Regions from separate parts of the Oceanobacillus alkalisoli genome, predicted to be linked through region 2. Evidence: a T-box and tRNA genes for the amino acid it is inferred to sense, from the RefSeq annotation. Region 2 holds a T-box; the other holds one or more tRNA genes.
What was found. A T-box is a leader RNA that pairs with one kind of tRNA and senses whether it is charged. The one in region 2 lies ahead of metG (methionine--tRNA ligase), so its partner is inferred to be a tRNA-Met.

Region 1: it has a tRNA-Met gene. The T-box ahead of metG (methionine--tRNA ligase) is inferred to sense a tRNA for this amino acid. The anticodon was not compared.

The regions. Positions count from the first base shown of each region.
Region 1 covers NZ_JAKNRA010000018.1:19,750-30,630, forward strand. The annotation lists gene mfd (transcription-repair coupling factor) at 1-181, shown strand, start outside; gene spoVT (stage V sporulation protein T) at 295-831, shown strand; gene L3V42_RS16370 (putative polysaccharide biosynthesis protein) at 933-2,510, shown strand; gene yabN (bifunctional methyltransferase/pyrophosphohydrolase YabN) at 2,507-3,946, shown strand; gene L3V42_RS16380 (RNA-binding S4 domain-containing protein) at 3,949-4,203, shown strand; gene yabP (sporulation protein YabP) at 4,256-4,561, shown strand; gene yabQ (spore cortex biosynthesis protein YabQ) at 4,558-5,157, shown strand; gene L3V42_RS16395 (FtsB family cell division protein) at 5,163-5,543, shown strand; gene L3V42_RS16400 (S1 domain-containing RNA-binding protein) at 5,616-5,999, shown strand; tRNA gene L3V42_RS16405 (tRNA-Met) at 6,469-6,542, opposite strand; gene spoIIE (stage II sporulation protein E) at 6,957-9,404, shown strand; gene L3V42_RS16415 (VWA domain-containing protein) at 9,466-10,206, shown strand; gene prkT (serine/threonine protein kinase PrkT) at 10,169-10,881, shown strand, end outside.
Region 2 covers NZ_JAKNRA010000008.1:441-11,321, reverse strand. The annotation lists gene dacB (D-alanyl-D-alanine carboxypeptidase/D-alanyl-D-alanine endopeptidase) at 363-1,898, opposite strand; gene L3V42_RS10930 (metal-dependent hydrolase) at 2,195-2,821, shown strand; partial or broken gene L3V42_RS10925 (OsmC family protein) at 2,895-3,285, opposite strand; gene L3V42_RS10920 (aldo/keto reductase) at 3,471-3,638, shown strand; gene L3V42_RS10915 (HIT family protein) at 3,787-4,263, shown strand; gene L3V42_RS10910 (VOC family protein) at 4,572-4,925, shown strand; T-box leader at 5,030-5,296, shown strand; partial or broken gene metG (methionine--tRNA ligase) at 5,354-6,997, shown strand; gene L3V42_RS10900 (GNAT family N-acetyltransferase) at 7,021-7,572, shown strand; gene L3V42_RS10895 (monovalent cation:proton antiporter family protein) at 7,662-9,506, opposite strand; gene L3V42_RS10890 (cation diffusion facilitator family transporter) at 9,747-10,691, opposite strand; gene L3V42_RS10885 (ArsR/SmtB family transcription factor) at 10,709-10,881, opposite strand, start outside.

The DNA of each region.
Region 1 (10,881 bases), on a different contig from region 2:
CATGGTCGATGGTGCGAAGCTCTTTGAACTCGCAAACCGCTTTGGTCGTAATGTCCAACTCGGAACAGAAAACACGAAACTTAAAATTGTCGTCACATGGAAGAGGGAAACCGAACATGAACGATATAAAGTGGCAGAAGAGTTGATTAAAAATTTGGCAGAAGTAAACCGCGAATCCTAAACTTTTCTCATCATGTATATTTATCCCAAGTTGCCTCATACTAAAACAACACTGGTGATATTTACAACTTCTTAAGAATTGTAATTTTTAGTTGAAAGTGAGGCAGGCATGGTATGAAAGCGACAGGAATTGTACGACGGATCGATGATTTAGGCAGGGTTGTTATTCCTAAAGAAATAAGGCGTACATTACGCATTCGAGAGGGAGACCCGCTAGAAATTTTCGTCGATCGGGATGGAGAAGTTATTTTAAAGAAATATTCGCCTATTAGCGAACTGGGACATTTCGCGCAGGAATATGCAGAGTCTCTATTTGATTCATTAAAAATACCAGTGTTAATTTGTGATCGTGATGACGTCATTGCGGTTGCCGGTGAATCGAAAAAGGACTATTTAAATAAAATGATTGGTTCAGATGTCACGAAAGCAATAGAAAATCGCTCCCAACTACTTAAAACCAATAAAGAAACGATGGAGCTGTTGGAAGGCAAGGAATTGGAACTTGATTCCTATTGCTTGAGTCCAATCATCGCTAATGGCGACCCGATTGGCTGTGTATTTCTATTCTCGCGAGAAGGGGATAAACTGACCGATGTAGAAGCGAAAGTAACCGAAACGGCGGCGGTATTTTTAGGAAAGCAAATGGAGTAACTTAAAGGAATGAGTCATTCAGGGATATCCTTGGATGGCTCATTTTTGTGTTTTAAGTGGTATAATGGACACAAATTATGTATTGTAAGGGACGTTTTTTAATGAGTAGTGATAGTAAATGGCTCAAGGGAGCATTGCTTTTAACGGTTGCCGGACTGATTAGTAAAGTGCTAAGTGCCGGATACCGGATTCCGCTCCAGAACCTTACAGGTGATATCGGCTTTTATATTTACCAGCAAGTTTACCCGCTGCTTGGGATGGGAATGATTCTTGCATTGTATGGGTTTCCGTCCGCAATATCAAAGCTGACAGCGGAATCGAAGAAGAAGGGCAATACGCGGACGACTGCTAATTTTTATTACCCTATTTTTCTGATTTTATTCCTTGTGATGGGAACACTTGCTGTTCTGCTATTTGTATCCGCTAGTAGTTTAGCAAGCTGGATTGGAGACCCTGGTTTAACCCAGGCCTATCAGCTCGTTGCTTTTAGTTTCCTGCTTATCCCTTTTACCTCTTTGCTGCGAGGAGTTATGCAGGGAAGCGGGAATATGAAGCCAACCGCTTATTCTCAAATAGGAGAACAGTTCTTTCGTGTATTGCTGATTCTTGCTGTTGCGGTTTATGTTAGCTTTTCGGGAGCGGACCTTTACCGGATTGGCGAAGGGGCGGCAATTGCGGGTATTGGTGGGGCGCTTACCGCTATTTTCATACTAACCCTGTTTGTTCGTAAGTCGGAACAGCCGCCTCTATTGATGCAGACTTCCGTTCCTTGGCGCTATTATATCCAGACGATTCTATTGTTCGGGCTTGTTGCCTCACTGAATCATATGGTACTCCTGCTGTTTCAGTTTGCCGATGCGTTTACGCTCGTGTCTGGATTACAGGAATATGGGCTTTCACAAGTGGATGCAATGGAGGCAAAAGGGGTGCTCGACCGTGGGCAGCCGCTGATACAGTTAGGTACAGTACTCGGTTCTTCATTTGCATTAGCGATGATTCCGTCGGTTTCTCAACATAGATTGCAAGAAGATGCGCCGTCATTTTATCAACATATCCGCAGCAGTATTGCAATTGGTTTTTATTTGGCAGTTGGTGCAACGGCAGGACTGATTGCGATCATGCCAGAAGCGAATATATTGTTATTCGAGGATACGAAAGGAACAAGTGATTTGCAAATTCTCGTCTTTGCAATTTTGCTCAGTTCCATAGGGGTTACCTGTGCGACAATTTTACAAGGACTAGGTTGGACAAAGCGGACTGCTATTTTTATTATCCTATCTGTTTTCGTGAAAGGGCTTGGAAATGAATTACTCGTGCCAATTTTCGGAATAACAGGAGCGGCCATTGCAACCATTCTTGGTTTAGCATGTTTTTCTTTACTCGTTTTCATAGAGCTGAAGCGAAAGTTACCGAAGCTGATGTTAATAAGGCAAATCAATTGGCAGGCTGTGTTACTTGCTGTTTCCGCTATGCTTTTATATATTTTTATTATCGATTTATTTATTCCTGAGCTCTCACGGGTTGATGCCTTACTTTATGTCGGCTTTGTAGCTGGGACGGGAGCATGTATTTATCTTTTCATTTTACTGCGCGGGAGAGCATTTATTTCCGAGGAAATAAATATGCTGCCATTTTCCCATATTTGGATGCGGATTTATAAGGAGAGGAAGAGAACATGATAGAAGTTATTGGCCTAGGAGCTGGTGATATCAATCAGTTGTCCATAGGTGTCTATAAAAAATTACTAAACTCAGAAGCGATTGTTTACACACGAACATTAGACCACCCTGTCATTACTGATTTACAACAAGAAGGTGTTCGTTTTTATTCGTTTGACAAGATTTATGAAGAAATGGAGGATTTTGCGGGCGTCTATGAAAAAATTAGCACTTACCTCCTGGACAAGGCAAAAGATGGTCCTGTCATTTATACCGTTCCAGGTCACCCGATGCTTGCAGAACGAACAGTGCAATTATTGTTGGAGCAAGATGAGGTTCCTGTTGAAATATCTGGTGGTCAAAGTTACTTGGATGCATTATTTACTTCGCTCGAAATTGATCCGATTGAAGGATTTCAATTTGTCGATGGGACAAGCTTTGAGCGGAGACAGTTGAATTACGAACAGCATCTTGTCTTTTGCCAAGTGTATGATTCATTTATTGCCTCAGAGGTGAAGCTCAGCTTACTTGAAGACCTCCCGCCTGAATATGAAGTAACAATTGTAGAGGCGGCTGGAACGGAAAAGGAGCAACTAACGAAATTACGGATTGAAGACTTAGACAGGACTGTAGAGGTTAGTAATCTGACGAGTGTTTATGTTCCGCCAATTCAACATGATGAACTTTCTCATCGATTTTCTCGTTTAGTAGAAGTGATTGCTGCCCTGCGCGGGCCAGGCGGTTGTCCGTGGGATCAAAAGCAAACACATGAATCTTTGCGTGCCCACACAATTGAGGAAGTTTATGAATTGATTGACGCAATCGATCAAGAGGATGATGACAATATTACGGAAGAACTTGGTGATCTTCTCATGCATGTCGTCCTGCATAGTCAAATCGGTGCGGATTCCGGATATTTTTCAATTGAAGACGTCATCCTGTCAGCTACTGAAAAGATGATTCATCGTCATCCCCATGTTTTTGGCGACGTTCAAGTGGATTCGGCAGCTGAAGTGCTTACGAATTGGGATGCACTGAAGCAACAAGAAAAGGGTAAACAAAGGGATTCCATCCTAGAGGGGATCCCGAAGCACCTGCCAGCACTTGCTAAAGCTGCGAAAATCCAGCAAAAGGCAGCAAAGGTTGGCTTTGACTGGGCGGAAGCAAAAGACGTTTGGGCCAAGCTTGAGGAAGAAGTGAAGGAAGTCGAAGCAGCAATTACAAGTGGAGTAGCAGAAGATATTGAAGATGAGTTTGGTGATGTTCTGTTTGTGCTCGCTAACTTGACTCGTTTTTATCAGATAAATGCGGAAGTTGCCTTAAACCGCGCGAACAGAAAATTTACTTCCCGGTTTACGCATATCGAACAAAGAATCAAAAGACAGGGGAAAAGATTAGAAGAAGCGACTCTAGATGAGATGGAAGCATACTGGCAAGAAGCAAAGGAGAGTGAATAAGGATGCGATTGGATAAATTTCTAAAAACATCCCGTTTAATCAAGCGGCGGACATTGGCGAAAGAAGTTGCTGAGCAAGGGAGAATTTCAGTGAATGGTAATCAAGCGAAGGCCTCGACGACAATAGTTCCAGGTGACACCCTTAAAATCGAATTCGGACAAAAGCTTGTCACCGTCCAGGTTAATGACACACGTGAAACGGTAAGAAAAGACGAAGCAGAAACATTGTATACGGTTGTCAAAGAAGAAAAAATATAAGTTCTATACTTGTCCCTCCTCTCATAAAATACAGTGAGAAGGAGGTTTTTTTATGAATGAATTGGGGAATTATCCTACTAATAATAATCGGACAGAACTAGATCACCAAGTAAAACTTGTGAATCGCAAAACACTTGAAATCAGTGGTGTAAAGGAAGTCGACAGCTTTGATAATGAAGAGTTTCTACTAGAGACAGTGCAAGGCTATCTCATCATCCGCGGCCAAAACCTTCAATTGAAAAATCTTGATGTTAACGCTGGCAATGTAACGATAAAGGGCAGAATTTATGAGCTTTCCTATATTGATGAAGTAAGCGGGGAGAAAGCTAAAGGATTCTTTAGCAAGTTATTCCGATGACGCTCTCCGTACAGTTTACAACAATGGCTGTCATGGTGCTAAGTGGAATTTACTTAGGGCTTGCCCAAGATACGTTCCGCCGGTTTTCCGTTCATTGGAAGAATCGTACAGTCATCAGCTATTTACTTGAAATCGGCTTTTGGCTTCTACAGACACTTATTGTTTTCTATTTTTTATTCCTTGTTAATTCCGGAGAAATTCGGCTTTATATATTTTTAGCTTGTCTGTTGGGCTTTTCCTTTTATCAGGCGTTATTGAAAACGGTCTACCGTAATGTGCTGGAAGGGGTAATCTCGGTACTACGAACCATTTTCCGCTTTATCAAGCAGGTATATCTAATTTTCATCGTCACACCGCTTAAATGGATCTTTTTTCTATTGTCAGGCATCATTGTATTTATAATTAATTTGGTAGTAAAACTACTAGCCATTATATTGAAAATTATCCTATTTCCATTCCTAATGATTGGTAGAATTTTAAAACCGCTTATACCAGAAAATTTCATTAAATTTTTCCACAAATTGCATCCGATTTATAGTACAATAAGAAATATATTAAAGAAGGGCTTGGAGTATGCCACGTTTAAGAGGAGGTAGGGTAATTGTCCGCAGAAAGAAAAACGGTAACAAGATTAGATTCGAATTACGTCCAACAGTATGATGCATACATAGAGAGACAGAATCGAAAGAAGCAGCGTTTAATTCGTCGCCTTGTGTTATCCACCATTGTAACAGTATTGATTATCGGCTTTATGGGAGTCTATCATTGGAACCAACGGGCACTACATGCCGAAAAAACGGAGAAGTACGAGCAACTGCAATCCGAATTAGCGGGATTACAGCAGGAAGAGGCTCAACTGCTTGAAGAAATTGAACTGTTGAATGATGAAGACTATGTCTTAGATATTGCAAGAACGAATTATTTCTTTACGAAAAAGGGAGAGTTAATCTTTAAACTCCCAAATGAAGACCCGTCATATTGACACTTTACATGAACAGCCATATACTATATGTAGAGAATTTTACTCAAACTTTTAAGGAGGAGCATTTTTTTTATGTCAATCGAAGTAGGCAGCAAGCTGCAAGGTAAGGTTACAGGAATCACAAATTTTGGAGCGTTTGTTGAGCTCGAGAAAGGTAAAACAGGCCTGGTCCACATTAGTGAAGTTGCTGACAACTATGTAAAGGACATTAACGATCACTTAAGTGTTGGCGATACTGTTGAGGTTAAAGTAATCAATGTCGAGAAGGATGGCAAAATTGGCCTATCGATTAAGAAGGCAAAAGAGCGTCCGGTTCGCCAAAAAAGTGTAAAAGAGCGTCAAGAAAGTTTCGAATCGAAAATGAGTCGTTTCCTTAAGGATTCTGAAGATCGTCTAGCCTCACTTAAGAAGCATACGGAGTCCAAACGTGGAGGTCGAGGTGCTAAACGCGGTTAATAGTTTGCTGCCCGAAGGAAATTACAATGCTCTGTGATAGAGAAGCAGCAGATTCATCCTAAAGGATGGGTCTGCTGCTTTGTTTTTTGTTGATGTATAGATTGAAAAAGACCGGTTAGGGAATGGTGTGGAAATCCCTAACCGGTCTTTTTTACTTTTGTATTGTCTAGCTTCAAAGTGCAGGGATGAACCGAACTTCCCGCGCTTTCAGTCGATAAGTCAACATCGGTTCGTTGCCTCACCGTGTTTCCTTTATCTTCCTGCATCACAGTCCAATTCGTCAGTCCCTAACCGGTCTTTTTTACTTTTGTATTGTCTAGCTTCAAAGTGCAGGGATGAACCGAACTTCCCGCGCTTTCAGTCGATAAGTCAACATCGGTTCGTTGCCTCACCGTGTTTCCTTTATCTTCTTACACCGCAGTCCAGTTCGATCATCCCTAAACGCACTTTTCAGCTTTTGGGTTGTATATAGCGGCGGAGGGGATCGAACCCACGACCTTACGGGTATGAACCGTACGCTCTCGCCAGCTGAGCTACGCCGCCAAAAATGTCAACGAGATTTATAATACAACAGAAATTAGGTTGTGTCAATGGTTTTTTGTGAAATGTTGAAGTTCTTATTGAAAATGCCGAAGTTCAAGAAAATATCCACCGGAGTCTACAATTAAAATCTTGATGTTCACAAATATGCCTTCCCATCTTACGCTTCTCACTCCCTATTTCCCACTTTTTCGTCAAACATTCATCATTTCCGCAAATTGCCACACCTTTCCGTTTCACCCCATCCAGACTACAGCCACTGAGTTTACTAGATTTCAAACAGACAGGCGTTCGTGCGTTAATCTTGGATTCTTTATCTCTTTCCGTCGAACGATTTTTAGGACGAGCACTGAAATTTTGACAACAAAAGTTTTCTGAATATGGTTTACTAATCAGAAAAGAATGGAGTGATGGTGAATGATGCAATCGGTTGAATCAGCGGGATATGTCGGTTGGAAAGAAAATATCCAGAAAAAGAAACAACATCCATGGAAAACAAAGGCAAAAGTATTATTTATCGATCGAGGCCTGTTGCTGGTGATGATTGGCTTTTTACTTGGGAGGGCGGTCATTTTATCAGCAGTTTCTCCGTTTGCTTTAGCATTTCTTGCGAGCGTCTGGCTGATGCAGCGGAAGAAAACGCTACACGCGCTGCTTGCCGTTTCTTTAGGGGCAGTGACTTATACATTTGAACATACAGGCTTTATTATGCTTTCTGTCCTTGTATTTCTCATTCTTCTTGCAGTATTTATGCAGATCAAAAGGGAAAAAGTAATCCTTCCTTTTGCAGTTGGATTTGCGACAATGTTGCCGCGTATTTTCTTCTATTCATTGAACGGACCAATAACTTCCTACGAGTGGCTGCTCATTGTTGTAGAAAGTGTGCTTGGTGCCGTGCTTGTACTTATCTTTATGCAAAGCATTCCTTTATTATCACCAAAACGCTATAAACCAACGTTAAGAAATGAAGAAATCGTCTGTATGATTATTTTAATTGCCTCGATTTTAACCGGTACGATAGGTTGGGTCATTTACGGTGCTGCGGTGGAGCAAATTTTTGCCCGTTATTTTGTTTTGGTCTTTGCTTTTGTTGGCGGGGCGGCAATCGGTTCAACAGTGGGGGTCGTTGTCGGACTGATTTTATCCCTTGCCAACGTGGCAAACCTATTCCAGATGAGCTTGCTCGCTTTCTCCGGATTATTAGGAGGGTTATTAAAAGAAGGAAGGAAGTTTGGTGTTGCGGCCGGTTTATTGGTCGGGACATTACTCATCGTCATCTACGGAGAAAGTTTTACATTGGTGAATTCCTTAACCGAATCTTTTATTGCTATCTTCCTCTTCTTTATTACACCGGCGAGCTGGTTTTCGAGTATTTCCCGCTACATACCAGGCACAGAGGAACATGCACGGGAACAGCAGCAATATTCACAAAAGGTACGGGATGTGACGGCGAATCGGGTGAAACAGTTTTCTGGTGTGTTTGATGCGCTCGCCCGCAGTTTCGCTGTGGTGGAAAGTGATTCATCCAGTCATGCAGCTAAGAAACGGGATACGGATCAATTCCTAAGCCAGGTGACGGAAAGGACATGCCAGAGCTGCTTCATGAAAGAACGCTGCTGGCAGAAGGACTTTGATAAAACGTATCAGCTCATGGAGGGAATGAAGGAAGCTTATGCGAGTAATCAGGAGCCGAGTTTGAAAATAAGGAAGGAGTTTGAGAACCATTGTGTCAAGTCGAAATCAACACTTGAAGTGATGAAGGAAGAGATGACCTATTACATGGCAAACCACCATCTGAGACGTCAGGTTCAGGAGAGCAAGCGAATTGTGGCAGATCAATTATTCGGTGTTTCGGAAGTAATGGATGATTTTGCCAATGAGATTTTAAAAGAAAGGGAGCATCACGAAAAACAAGAAATGCAAATCATTGAAGCGTTAAAAGGACTTGGGATTGAACTGGAAAAGCTCGATATCTATCAGCTGAACAAAGGGAATGTCGATATTGAGATGATGGTCTCCTTCTATGATTATCACGGCGAAGGGGAAAAGCTCATCGCCCCTGTATTAACGGATATTTTAGGAGAGATGATTGTTGTAAAAGAGGAAGAAATCTCCCCGTTTCCAAATGGCTATAGTTACCTGTCCTTCGGGTCGGCAAAAGAATATGTTGTGGAAACAGGAGCGGCCAATGCGGCAAAAGGCGGCGGCTTCATTTCCGGTGATAGCTTTAAAACGATGGAGCTCGGTGAAGGAAAATATGCGATGGCGATTAGTGACGGGATGGGGAATGGTAGACGAGCCCAAGAGGAGAGTGAAGAAACGCTGCGGCTTCTTCAGCAAATTTTACAAATCGGTATCCCGGAAAAGGTGGCGATTAAATCAATTAATTCGATTTTAGCACTACGCACGACCGATGAAATGTTCGCTACGTTGGATCTTGCTGTCATTGATTTGAATCATGCGATGGTGAAATTCCTTAAAGTGAGTGCTGCACCAAGTTTTGTGAAACGGGGGGATGAAATAGTAAAGATTGAAGCAGGCAACCTGCCGATGGGGATCCTACATGATGTCGATATTGATATTGTTAGTGACCAGCTCATCTCCGGAGATCTTTTAATTATGATAAGTGATGGGGTGTTCGATGGGCCCCGACATGTGGAAAATACGGACCTTTGGCTGAAGCGGACACTAAAAGAAATGAAAACGGAGGATCCACAGGAAATTGCTGATCTTTTACTGGAGGAGGTGATCCGTACAAAATCAGGAGAAATTGATGATGATATGACCGTCCTCGTTGCGAAGATTAACAAGAATCAACCGAAATGGGCATCCGTTCCGATCTATCCAAATAAAGCTCTGGGCTGAGTATATCCTCCCCGTTTTCTGGTGATGCTAATAAAACTAGGAACGGGAGGGTAATATAATAATGAAAAAAGGAACATTAAGGCAAATTTTATTATTAACAGATGGCTGTTCGAACCAAGGGGAGGATCCGGCAGCAACAGCGGCTCTAGCATTTGAGCAGGGAATCGCTGTGAATGTTATCGGTATCCTTGATCATGATGAGAGTGAAGAGAGTCATGGTCTGACGGAAGTGGAAGAGATCGCTCTGTCAGGGGGCGGAGTAAGTCAACTTGTTTATAGTGAAGCATTATCTCAGACGGTCCAAATGGTGACAAAGCAGGCGATGAACGAGACATTACAAGGATTCGTCAATCAGGAATTGAAACAAATTCTTGGAAAAGACCAAAGCCTCGAAGATATCGAACCAGAAAAACGCGGTGAAATTGTGGAAGTAGTCGAAGAACTGGGTGAAACTACTGATCTTGAAGTATTAATTTTACTAGATACGAGCGCAAGTATGCATCATAAACTGCAGATGGTGAAAGAGGCCTTGATCGATCTCTCGATTAGTCTCAATGCCCGGACAGGAAAAAACCGCTTTGCCATCTATAGCTTCCCAGGGAAAAGGAAGAATATCCAAAAGGTGCTTGATTGGACACCGAAGCTTGATTCGATTTCTTCGGTATTTCCGAAGATCACGAGTGGTGGAATCACCCCAACAGGACCTGCTCTTCGGGAAGCCATTTATCAGTTCGGTAAAAAGAGCTTATTAAGGAGTTTCCGTCATGGCGATGAACCGGGATTGGAAGAAACAGGTTACTAGCATACCCCCTGGGACTCTTATCCAAGGGAAATTTAAAGGAAATAATTATATGATGAAGCGGAAGCTCGGTGAAGGGGCAATAGGAACGGTTTACCTTTGTCAGCACGGGAATCAGACAGCCGCACTCAAAATAAGTGAAAAGCAAACATCGATGACCCTGGAGGTCAATGTGTTGAAAGCATTAAAGCAGGTCCGAGGGAATCTTCTAGGGCCTGCTTTATTAGATGTGGATGATTGGCTTGCACCGAACGGACGAACATATACATTTTACGTGATGGAATATGTGCAGGGTGAAAGTGTGCAGCAGTTTTTCAGGAAAAATGGTGCAAGCTGGCTAGGCTTGTTTATGGTCCAGTTGCTGGAGGACTTGGAAAAACTTCATGAAGCGGGCTGGGTATTTGGAGATTTAAAGACCGATAACCTTTTAATTAGCCAAGCGCCTCCGCGAATTCGTTGGATCGATGTTGGAGGAGTGACGCAAATCGGACGTGCTATTAAAGAATATACGGAGTTTTATGATCGGGGGTATTGGGGTCTTGGATCCCGGCGGGCGGAACCAAGCTATGATTTATTCGCACTTGCAATCATCTTCCTCGAAATTTTTTATCCACAGCGATTCTCACGACCAGAGACTAGGCGGGCAAGTTTTTTATTTAAAAAAATAGACAGGGAGAA
Region 2 (10,881 bases):
GGAGTGAGATAAACGGATCCAATCGACTGTCTTGGGAAATTGCAAGCTCGTTTGGTTGATTAGGGTGCGTATAAACAACCGATGCCAGCTGTATCTAACGTGTTCAGTAGATGAGAAGGCTCCTAAACGACTGATTGGCTTATTCTTCATGTGTTGCAGTCGATAATAAGGTGTTTAATCGACTACATGTATTCCTCTCTTAACTTTTTGGTCGATAACGGAACATCTAAACTACTGAAAAGACCCTCCGCATCGTCACATAAGGCGATAAGAATACTTATAAACTACCAAAATCAGCTCCCTCTTCACGGCCTTAGAAATTAACAAAAAAATGGACATGCGCGGGAACGCATGTCCACCGATCACTCCAGAAATTCATGCCCAGCTAGCACCATTACGATTTCATTTTCAATTTCCTGTATAGACTCACTCGAACCTAAATGATTATTAAGCAAAATAGAAAAAATAAGTTTCTCCCCATCTAGACTTGTCACATAACCAGACAGGGTGGATACCCCTGTAATCAAGCCTGTTTTAGCTTTTACATTTCCTTTGGCGGGTTCTTTAGTCAGCCGATTCCGCAGTGTTCCGCCTATCAATCTGTCCGTTTCTCCAGCAACGGGCAGGGAGTACTCAAATACGTCAAACCAGTTCTCGCTCTGAATATTATATAAAATATGCGTGATATTATTTGCTGAAATCAGTGTCTTATGCGACATTCCTGAACCGTCACGAAGGAGGAAGGATTCTCGCTCTACACCAATTTCCGTCACGACATCTTCTATTACTTCAAGTCCCTTATCCCAAGTGCCTGTCCCACGCATTACTTTCCCCATTTCCTTCGTTAAAGCTTCTCCAAGCCCATTATTGCTTAATTTCATAAAAGGAATGAGCAACTCAGAAAGTGGGATAGATTTTTTGCTAGCAACGACCTGAGCTTGTTCAGGAGTTGCTCCCGACATATTACGAGATTCATCTGTAAATTGAATTCCCTGTTCAGCTAGAGCGTCACGGAATACGGCAAGGACATACCCGGTTGGTTCCCATACCGAGACCCAGGAACGTGACAACGTTCCATTTACAGGCATCGTTCCTTCTACGATAATACGATTCGTCCCATGCTCTCGTTCAATTGAAATATCTTGTGCCCCTCCTGCTTGCACGAGCTGTGTCTGATTTACAATATTAACATAATCCGTTTCAGGACTTACCCGAACCTGAGCTTTTCCTTCTGTACTTTCGGAGGGCATCACATCAACAATCACTGTTCCAGCATCATAATCTTCATTCGGTGAAAGTGTTAAAGCAGAAACTTGAGCTCCAGTATGAAATGGCTCATCCGACCAGTTCAAGTCCTGAGAAAGTCGCACATCATCGTACCATGTATCGTCACCAACTAGGTCGCCATCGATGGTTTCAATCCCTTGGGCTTTCAGTTCTCTAGCAAATTGATTGAGATCAGACTTTAATAATGTCGGGTCTCCTTTTCCTTTTATAAACAAATTACCATGTAATGTATTCCCATTCAGCTCTCCATCTGATAAAATTTCAGTTTGGAACTGATAATCAGACCCAAGCGTTTCTAAAGCAGCAGCTCCAGTAAGTAATTTCATATTGGACGCCGGGTGAAGGCGAATGTCTCCATTATGGGAATATAATAAATCTCCATTCGCAGCTTGTTTCACAGTGACTCCAACGACAGCTCCGTCAAGCTGTTCATTTTCTAAAAGGCTATTGATTTTTTCTTCCAACGTTTTATTTTCAGCCAGCGTCATTGAATGATCCTCCTTTGATGCTTCTAAGAACAAGGGTTCCTCCGGGAATACGGACGGAAGACTTGCAACAATTATAATAACGATGAAAAACAGCATCATTTTAAGAAAGGGTTTTGATTTCATGTATCCACATCCTATTTCAATATCGAACGAGTAAAAGAAGTATGTCCATTATTGAATTATATCCGGGTGAGCTGAAAATTATGATGGTGAGAGGTGCAGGATAAAAAAGTTTTTGTTTTGTAGTAAAATAAATGTATTAATGAATTTCATAATACGTATTTAATGCTTCACCATCACCATATGTAGTTGAGTTGGTTCGTTCCCAACTACATATGGTGATGGGAAAGCCGACTTTGGTAATTATGAAATTCATTCGAATGCATAAAAAATAACAACGCAGATAAAGGAGCAGCAAGATGAATGGTACAGCACATGCAACAGTTGGCGGAGCAATAGGCTTCGTTGCAGCAAATATGGTTCAGGCAGATCCTTCCGTAACCATTCTGTTAATCGGGTTAGGGAGTGTTTCGGCTTTAGTTCCAGACTTGGACATTGATGGGAAGCTACGTGGAAAAATTACTTTATCCCATAAATTCGTGCGGTCGATTGCACAGCTTATTGGGCTATTAATGATTATTTACAGCTTTTTTGAGGGGGAAGATAATCGGCAATACCTGGGAATGGGAATAGGACTTGCCATGCTGGCAATCTCTTCAAAGTTAAAACAGAAGCATATGCTCACACTCACAAGTGTAGGAGTCATTGCTGGAGGTATTTCGCTTCAGGAAATTTGGTTGATTCTCTTTGGAATCTACATGCTAATTGCTTCATTTGTTCCCCATCGAAGTTATACCCATTCGATAATCGGAGTGATATTCTTTAGTTATATTGCACTGAAGCTGGATGAGTCTCTTGGAATACAGGGTGTTTATTATACATGTCTTGCCGGTTATATTAGCCACTTGATTACGGATAGCAAGTTCCTTCCGTTCAATGATCGGGGAATCAAATTATTACTGCCGTTATCATCGAAGGACTTTTAAAAGATACATAGAAAGTTATTGCCCCCATATCAACAAATATGGGGGACAATAAAATAATTTCTGAGTTTAACTATTAATCACGCGGAGATTTCAGGTGCACTTCTTCTGTTACCGCAATGCTATCTACTACAGATTGCAGCATTGCACAGTTTTTACGTGTAAGCTGAATCGCTTTTTCAGCTTTCTTCTGTGGAATATCTTCAGCTTTTATCGTGTAAATCAAGTGGATTTTTTCAATCCGATTTGCTTTTTCCTCATTTCGTGTTACTTCCGCCGATTGTAATATCATCATATGACAAGCGCATTTTTTCGAGTATATTTCTTAACACGCCACCACTGCAACCAACGATAGAAGAAATCATTAATTGAAACGGTCGATAACCATATTCACTCTGCCCCGATACTTTTAGATCACCAAATTCAAAGCTTGACTCAAATCCATGTTCATTCATCTTAAACTTCAATTTTTTCCCTACCTTCAATATATATTCACACATTCATCGATTATAATATAAAAGTGTGAAAATTGTATTAAAATGATAAGCATATTTTTAAAAAGAAGTATTTACAAAAAACGGAATTAACGTATCATAAAGGTGTGAAGGAGGAATTTACTATTTTAATCCTTTTTGGCCTTTTAATCTTATGTATGACGATTATTTTATTTTTGATTCTATGTGTGCAAGTCATTATTTATCGCAGTGCTGAAAAGGAATTATTGCCATATGCAACGGATAACAATATTTCGTTTGTTCAATTTTTCCCGCTTGTAGCTGGGTTACTGACCGGGAAATATAGTAAGGATGCTAGGGTCTGATGTGATTGGGACTTATACGGATAAAGCTGGTGAAGCGAAAATAATTCTTGAGAAAGCGTTGTGATCATGGTTGCCATTTCAATGAGACAGTAATGGACCAATAGCTATAAATAAAAAAATGGTAAAGACTTATAGGAGCTAGAGACATATGATAAAACCAATAACACATATGCCAAAAGGATATGAATGCCCATTTTGCCGAGTCATATCGGGTCTAGATGTACCTAATAATGGAACAAAACAAGAAGATGTGATATTCAAAAATGATTATGTAACCGCCTTCATAGCTAGTAAATGGTGGCCAAATAATAAAGGACACGTTCTAATTGTGCCTAATCAACATGTTGAAAACATATATGAACTTCCTAAAGAGTATGCAGGCGAAATTCATCAAGCCGCTCAAATTGTTGCCTTTGCAATGAAAGATACATATCGTTGTGATGGTATTACCACGCGACAACATAATGAGCCAGCAGGAAGTCAAGATGTTTGGCATTATCACCTCCATGTTTATCCGAGATATAAGCGAGATTTTTTTTACCTGACAAGAGGATTGCAAACAAAGCCCGAAAAAAGGGCAATTTATGCAGAGAAGCTGAAGAAGTGGATAGAAGCCCATCTATAATAAATAATAGTTTTGACGAGGCGGTATGGTAGATAATGAATATAACAATTGAGAAATTACGAGAGTCAGATGATGAGAAGTTATTTGCGTTTGAGCTTGAAAACAGAGCTTATTTTGAGAGAAATGGTACCAAGTTAATGAATTTCATAATACGTATTTAATGCATCACGATCACCATATGTAGCTGAGTTGGTTCGTTCCCAACTACATATGGTGATGGTGAAGCTGACTTTGGTAATTATGAAATTCATTCCATTATTAAATTAATTGGGCTTATCGAAAAGGATATTCACCTAAGGGGGTATTTGATGGAAAATCCTATCTTAAAACAAATTGGAACAGTATTTATCCCAGTAAGCAACATTGAAAAAGCGAGAGATTGGTACTGCGATATCTTAGGAGTAAAAGCAGAAGGGGAAATTCTATTTGACCATCTTTACGTTATTCCTATGGAAGGGACAGGGATTGTATTAGATAGCAAGATTTACTCAGAGGATAGAATATTTAAAACTCCAGCGTTCCATTTCAACACAAAAGATATTGAGGAAGCATTTCATTTTATGAGTAATAAAGGAGTTAATTTAATTACCGAAATTGAACATAATCATTATTTTAATTTTAAAGATCCTGACGGGAATACTTTAATGGTTTGCCAATGTTAATAGTATGTAAACGAGTCCTATAATTAAAATAGAGATTAATTTTGGGTGTTGCTTTAAAATAAAAAATGTGTAAACTATATAATTAAGTATAATAATTATGTATAACAAAAGCATTGATGAGAAGAGTAAATCAATTTAAGTCCTTTACAGAGAGCTTCGGCAGGTGAAAAGAAGCAGGAATAAATTGTTTGAATATGGTCTCTGAGCTGCACAGCTGAACTTGCTGAAAGGGTTAGGCTGTGACGAGAGTTGGCACTCGTTATAAATGTCAGGGTATAAGAACATAAAATCATGTTCCGTACTTGTTGAGGCTGATCATGTGAGTGATTAGTGAATAAAGGTGGTAACACGGGTATAACCTCGTCCTTGGATAATATTTTATCTGGGGATGGGGTTTTTTATATGCATTTTTTTAAGGAGGAAATGAAATGAATGTATTGATTGGTGGAGCTTGGCCTTATGCAAATGGTTCGTTGCACATTGGACACATTGCAAGTTTATTATCTGGGGATATCCTGGCGCGTTATCATAGAATGAAGGGAGATCATGTGCTATACGTCTCTGGCAGTGATTGTAATGGAACACCAATCACAATTAGAGCGAAGCAGGAAGGGGTCAAGCCGGAGGAAATAGCGGATAAATATCATCAGGAGTTTAATGAAAGCTTTAAGAAACTTGGGTTCACTTATGATTGCTATATACGAACAGATGCAAAACGACATCATGAAATTGTTCAAGAGATATTTTTAAAGCTATTAACGAATGGAAAAATCTATAAAAAAGAAGTTGAGCAGGCTTATTGCAATACCTGTGAGCAGTTTTTACCTGATCGATTTGTAGAAGGTCTCTGTCCAAATTGCGGGAAGGAAGCCAGAGGGGATCAATGCGATCATTGTTCAAAAATCTTGGAACCCTTAGATCTGTTAGAAAGAAAATGTAAGGTATGCGAGAAGCCTCCGACAACGAGAAACACAGAACATTTCTATTTCAAATTAAGCGCATTTCAGGACAAGTTGCAGGAATATGTGGAGAATGCCTAAGATAAAAGATTATGGCGTGGTAATGCAATTAGCTTATCGGAGAGATATCTAAAAGAGGGGCTGCCTGATCGGGCAGTATCAAGGGATTTATCAATCGGTGTTCCGGTTCCTGTTACTGGTTATGAAGACAAAAGGATTTACGTGTGGATTGAAGCTGTTTCAGGCTATTATTCTGCTAGTAAAATTTGGGCTGAAAATAATAATAAAGATGATTCTGTTTTTTGGAGTAAAGATACAAAGTCTTATTATATACATGGAAAAGATAATATCCCATTTCATTCCATCATTTGGCCGTCAATATTATTAGGGATCGGGGAAAGTGGATTACCAACGCAGATCATCTCCAATGAGTATGTGACCATTGAGAAGAAAAAGCTATCTACAAGTAAAAATTGGGCAGTATGGATACCTGAAATACTGGAAACGTATCATCCCGACTCGATCAGGTATTTCTTAACGATAAATGCACCAGAGAATCGAGATTCAGATTTTTCGTGGAGAGAGTTCGTCTATAGTCATAATGCCGAATTATTAGGTGCGTACGGAAATTTGATAAATCGTACATTAAAATTTATCGAGAAATCTTTTGGAGGAAACGTGCCCGATGGGGAGGTTGACCATAAGATTAAAGACGACGTTCAAAAGCTGTATCCTCAAATTGGCTCGCTGATTGAAGCTGGTCATTTCAAACAAGCTTTAGAATCACTTTTCGAATTTATCCGTGGAGCGAATAAATATTTCGATACACAAAAACCGTGGGTTCAAGTAAACGAATCTGCTGATGCATGTGCAGATACGTTAATTACTTGTATTTATATCATTGCGAATATAGCACAATTATTAAGTCCATTTCTGCCGTTTTCAAGTGATGAAATTAAGAAGCTCTTACAACTGCCAGCTTTAAAATGGGAACCGTTAGACAAATTAACATCTACAATAGCGAATGTGCATCCGCTTTTTGAAAGACTTGATCTCTCAATGATTGATATAGAGATTAAGAAGTTAAAGCAACAATCATCTTTATTAAATTAAAATTCTATGCTGGAGGGTTATAAATGAAAAAGATAGTATTAGCTCCCCATGATAAAAAATATGCAAAAACAATATCTTCGCTCTCGCAAGCTCCACAGGTTAGGGAATCATTAGGACTGAATAATGATCAAACCTCAATCGATGGAACAATTCAATTTATTGAATTTGTGCAAGAGAATGAACGATTAGGAAAACAATATTCGAGAGTAATCCTGAATGAAAATGATGAGTTAATCGGGGTAATAACCTTAAAAGAAATAGATAACGTGAAAAAGACTTGTCACATCGGTACGTGGATCGGTCATCCTTATTGGGGGAAAGGGTATAATGAATTAGCAAAAGAAGCTATTCTATATACTGCCTTTACAGAACTTAATATGGAATATGTCTTCGCTGGTGCCAAGTTAACTAATATACGCTCTCAAAAAGCGCAGGAAAAGCTTCCTTATGTAAAAATAGATGTACGGTCAGAATTTCCAGATGAATATAAGAAATTGGAGAAACAAGTGGATGACCTTTGCTTGTTGAACGTAATAGAAAAAGCGACATTTCTTGATTGGTATTTAAAAAAATAAATATATTGGTTATACACAATCCGCTGAAGAAAAATAGCGTGATGAAGTCTACACTCAGTATCTCCATCACGCTAAGGGAATAATTCCCTTTATAAATATTCTGCCACTTTTTCCATCGAATCTCCGCTGCCGCTAATAATCAAACGGTCACCTTGTTGTAAAATCGTATCTCCATTCGGTGTAATCGCCCGTTCCCCGCGATAAATGGACAGGATAAGCGTATCACCCAAGAATGGCAGCTTACGAAGCGGTATCCGGTCATATCTCATACCATCTAAAACAAATTCACGAATAATCTCATCATTATCCGTTAATAGACGCACAAGACTCGGACTATGCACCATCGCTTTTAACACCATTTCTCCTGCGAATGCATTCGAATAAATCGCCAATCCCATATCTGTATATTGTTTATTCAATGTCGGCTCTTCAATTCGGATAATGATGTTTTCATAGCCGATTGCATTCGCGTAATTGGCAATCTCCACGTTGAAATTATCATTACTCGTTGCAACTATAATCCCATCGAAGGATTCAAAGAGATTCATTTCGATTAACTTTTCCAACGTCATGTTGTTCATTTCAATGATCGGAAATTCGCTATCTGATTCTGATTTTAACTTCCCTTGCTTCTCGGAAAAAATCGTTACCTTATAATTACTCTTTTGAAAGTTAAGGCTTGCTCGGAGTGCCGCACGGTTAGCACCTATAATAGCTAAGCTTCTTTCTGTTTCCTCTACTTCAGGCAATATTCTTGCATATAATATCGGTGAAGTAAAACAGGTTAAAATCGCAACGAGTACAATCGCGCTGTTCATTCCCTCTGAAATGATTCCCATTTGCAGCGATACGGTAGCGGCCACAATTGCAAGGCTAAGAGTGGATGTCAGTAACATTCCTGAGCTGAACACTTCATTCCAAGAGAACCAGCGTTTAAGAAGCAATGTCGGCAGATTACGTGTCAGGAAAAGAAATATTAACACAACCGGGATGAGCAGCAAAATACTGCGGTTTTCCAGTAAAGAACCGAAATCAAACTCCACCCCAACCATAACAAAGAAGATAGGAATCAAGAATCCATAGCCGAAACTATCTAGCTGATGGACGAACTCTCTGTCTGGTGAAAGCAATGACACAACAACTCCGGCTAAGAAAGCGCCAAGGATATTCTCTACGCCCATTGTTTCCGATAAAGCTACGAATAATAGGATTAATGCAAAGATACCGCGCGTTCCGATTTGCGCTGTCCCTCTTTTTAGCGCATCAATCAATGCCATGTTCGTTTTCTTTCGGTAAAAGTTCAGTATGAAATAAAGCATAAATACGAGGGCAACAAGCAGAATGATCCACCAGACAATCGTCGTGTCTCCGTCTTTTACAGCTAAATAATAAGCAAACAAAATCATCGTGACAAAGTCAGATATGACTGCGATGAGCAATACGGTTTGCCCTAATTTTGTATTCAGCACTTTCCTTTCCTTTAGTACCGGTACGACAACACCTAAGGAAATCGTTGATAAGATAATCGTCATGAAATACGGATCATCAATCATCCCAAGAGAAACAAGTATTAAAGAGAATCCGTAAGCAAGAGCTAACATAAAGACAAAAATAGTACTTGAGACGAGGAAGGGATTAATTTCCTTCGACTTCCCAGAGTTATTCCCCTTCTTCACACGGAAGGAGTTAAAGTCAATTTCCAAACCACTTAAAAACATCAAATATATAAGACCTAAACTGGATAGCAGAGTAAGCCATGCGTTATCGACATCAATCAGATTCAGGCCGCTCTGACCAATGATGATTCCAGCAATAATTTCTGCTACCACAATCGGTATCACTTTTAATTTCAATCGTTCGAGCAGAATTGGAATGAAAAACGCAACACCCGTAACGATCATGAGAGATACAATTGAAGTTGCACCATGTTCCATTTTATAATCCCCCTTTTTTTAAAATAATTGTCAATATAACATGGAATACGCAAAGTTGTAAAGCACTATTAAACAACAGAATAATTCTTTTGTCTAATTTAATCTATCAAGGGGTTTTTTATGTCGGAAACATGAAGAAAAAGAGTCTTGTAAAATAACAATCTGTGTGTCTGATATGTATAATTAATATAAAGTAATTTTAGATTAAAAAGGAAGCCCTTATCTAAAGGACTTCCTTTATTAATGGTGGTGATGTCCCGGTGATTCCGGCTGCATCTTGCAAAGAATTGAATTGTCGTGTAAATGTGCAATTGTCTCTAGCTGAATCGTCATATGGTGAATATTTTGCTGTTCCAAGTCGTGCTCAATCTGGCGGAGCAACGCCTCACTTTCCGCGATGGACATTTCTTCGTCAACAACCGCGTGACAGGAAAGAGCATTTAATCCGCTTGTAATCGACCAGACATGCAAGTCATGAACGCCTTGAACACCGTTAGCATTTTGAATGGTTTTTACCACTTTTTCCATATCCACATTATCCGGTGTTCCTTCCATTAGAACATGGAGTCCCGATTTTGTAACATAGTAACCACTGCGAAGGACGAGGGCAGCGACAATAACGCTTGCGAGCGGGTCCGCCCAGCCCCAGTTAAAGAAAATGATAAGCAGAGCAGCGATAATTGCACCAATCGAACCGAGCATATCACTGATGACATGCAAGTATGCTCCGCGCATATTCAAGTTATCTTCCACATCTCCGCCGCGAAACATGATCCAAGCGACAAGGATATTAATGAACAGCCCAATTATTGCAATGACTAACATCCCTGTTGAAGCAACTTCAGGCGGATTTTGGAAACGTCCGATTGCTTCATAGAAAATATAACCGGCAATGATAATGAGTGTTACACCGTTAAGGACGGCGGCTAATATTTCAAAACGTTTATAACCATATGTTTTACTATAGTTCGCTGCTTTTTCACCGAGTGTAAAAGCGAGTAAGGCAATGCCGAGGGAGATGGCGTCACTTAACATATGACCCGCATCGGCCAGTAAGGCAAGGCTATTTGTAAGAAACCCGCCAACCGCCTCTACAATCATATAGAGAGAAATGATAATAAAACTTATCCGTAAAACTTTTTTATTTGCACCATGCGAATGATCATGTGCATGATTGTGTCCCAATTCAAGTTCCTCCTCCATCAATGATGTAAAGCATGCTTGATTGCTTGCTTCAATAAATTCATAACGTGCTCGTCATCTTCTGAATAATATAAGGTTCTCCCAGCTCTTCTGTATTTAACCAATCGTAAATTTTTCAAGAAACGTAACTGATGGGAGACACTGGATTGGCTTAAATTTAATGTTTCTGCAA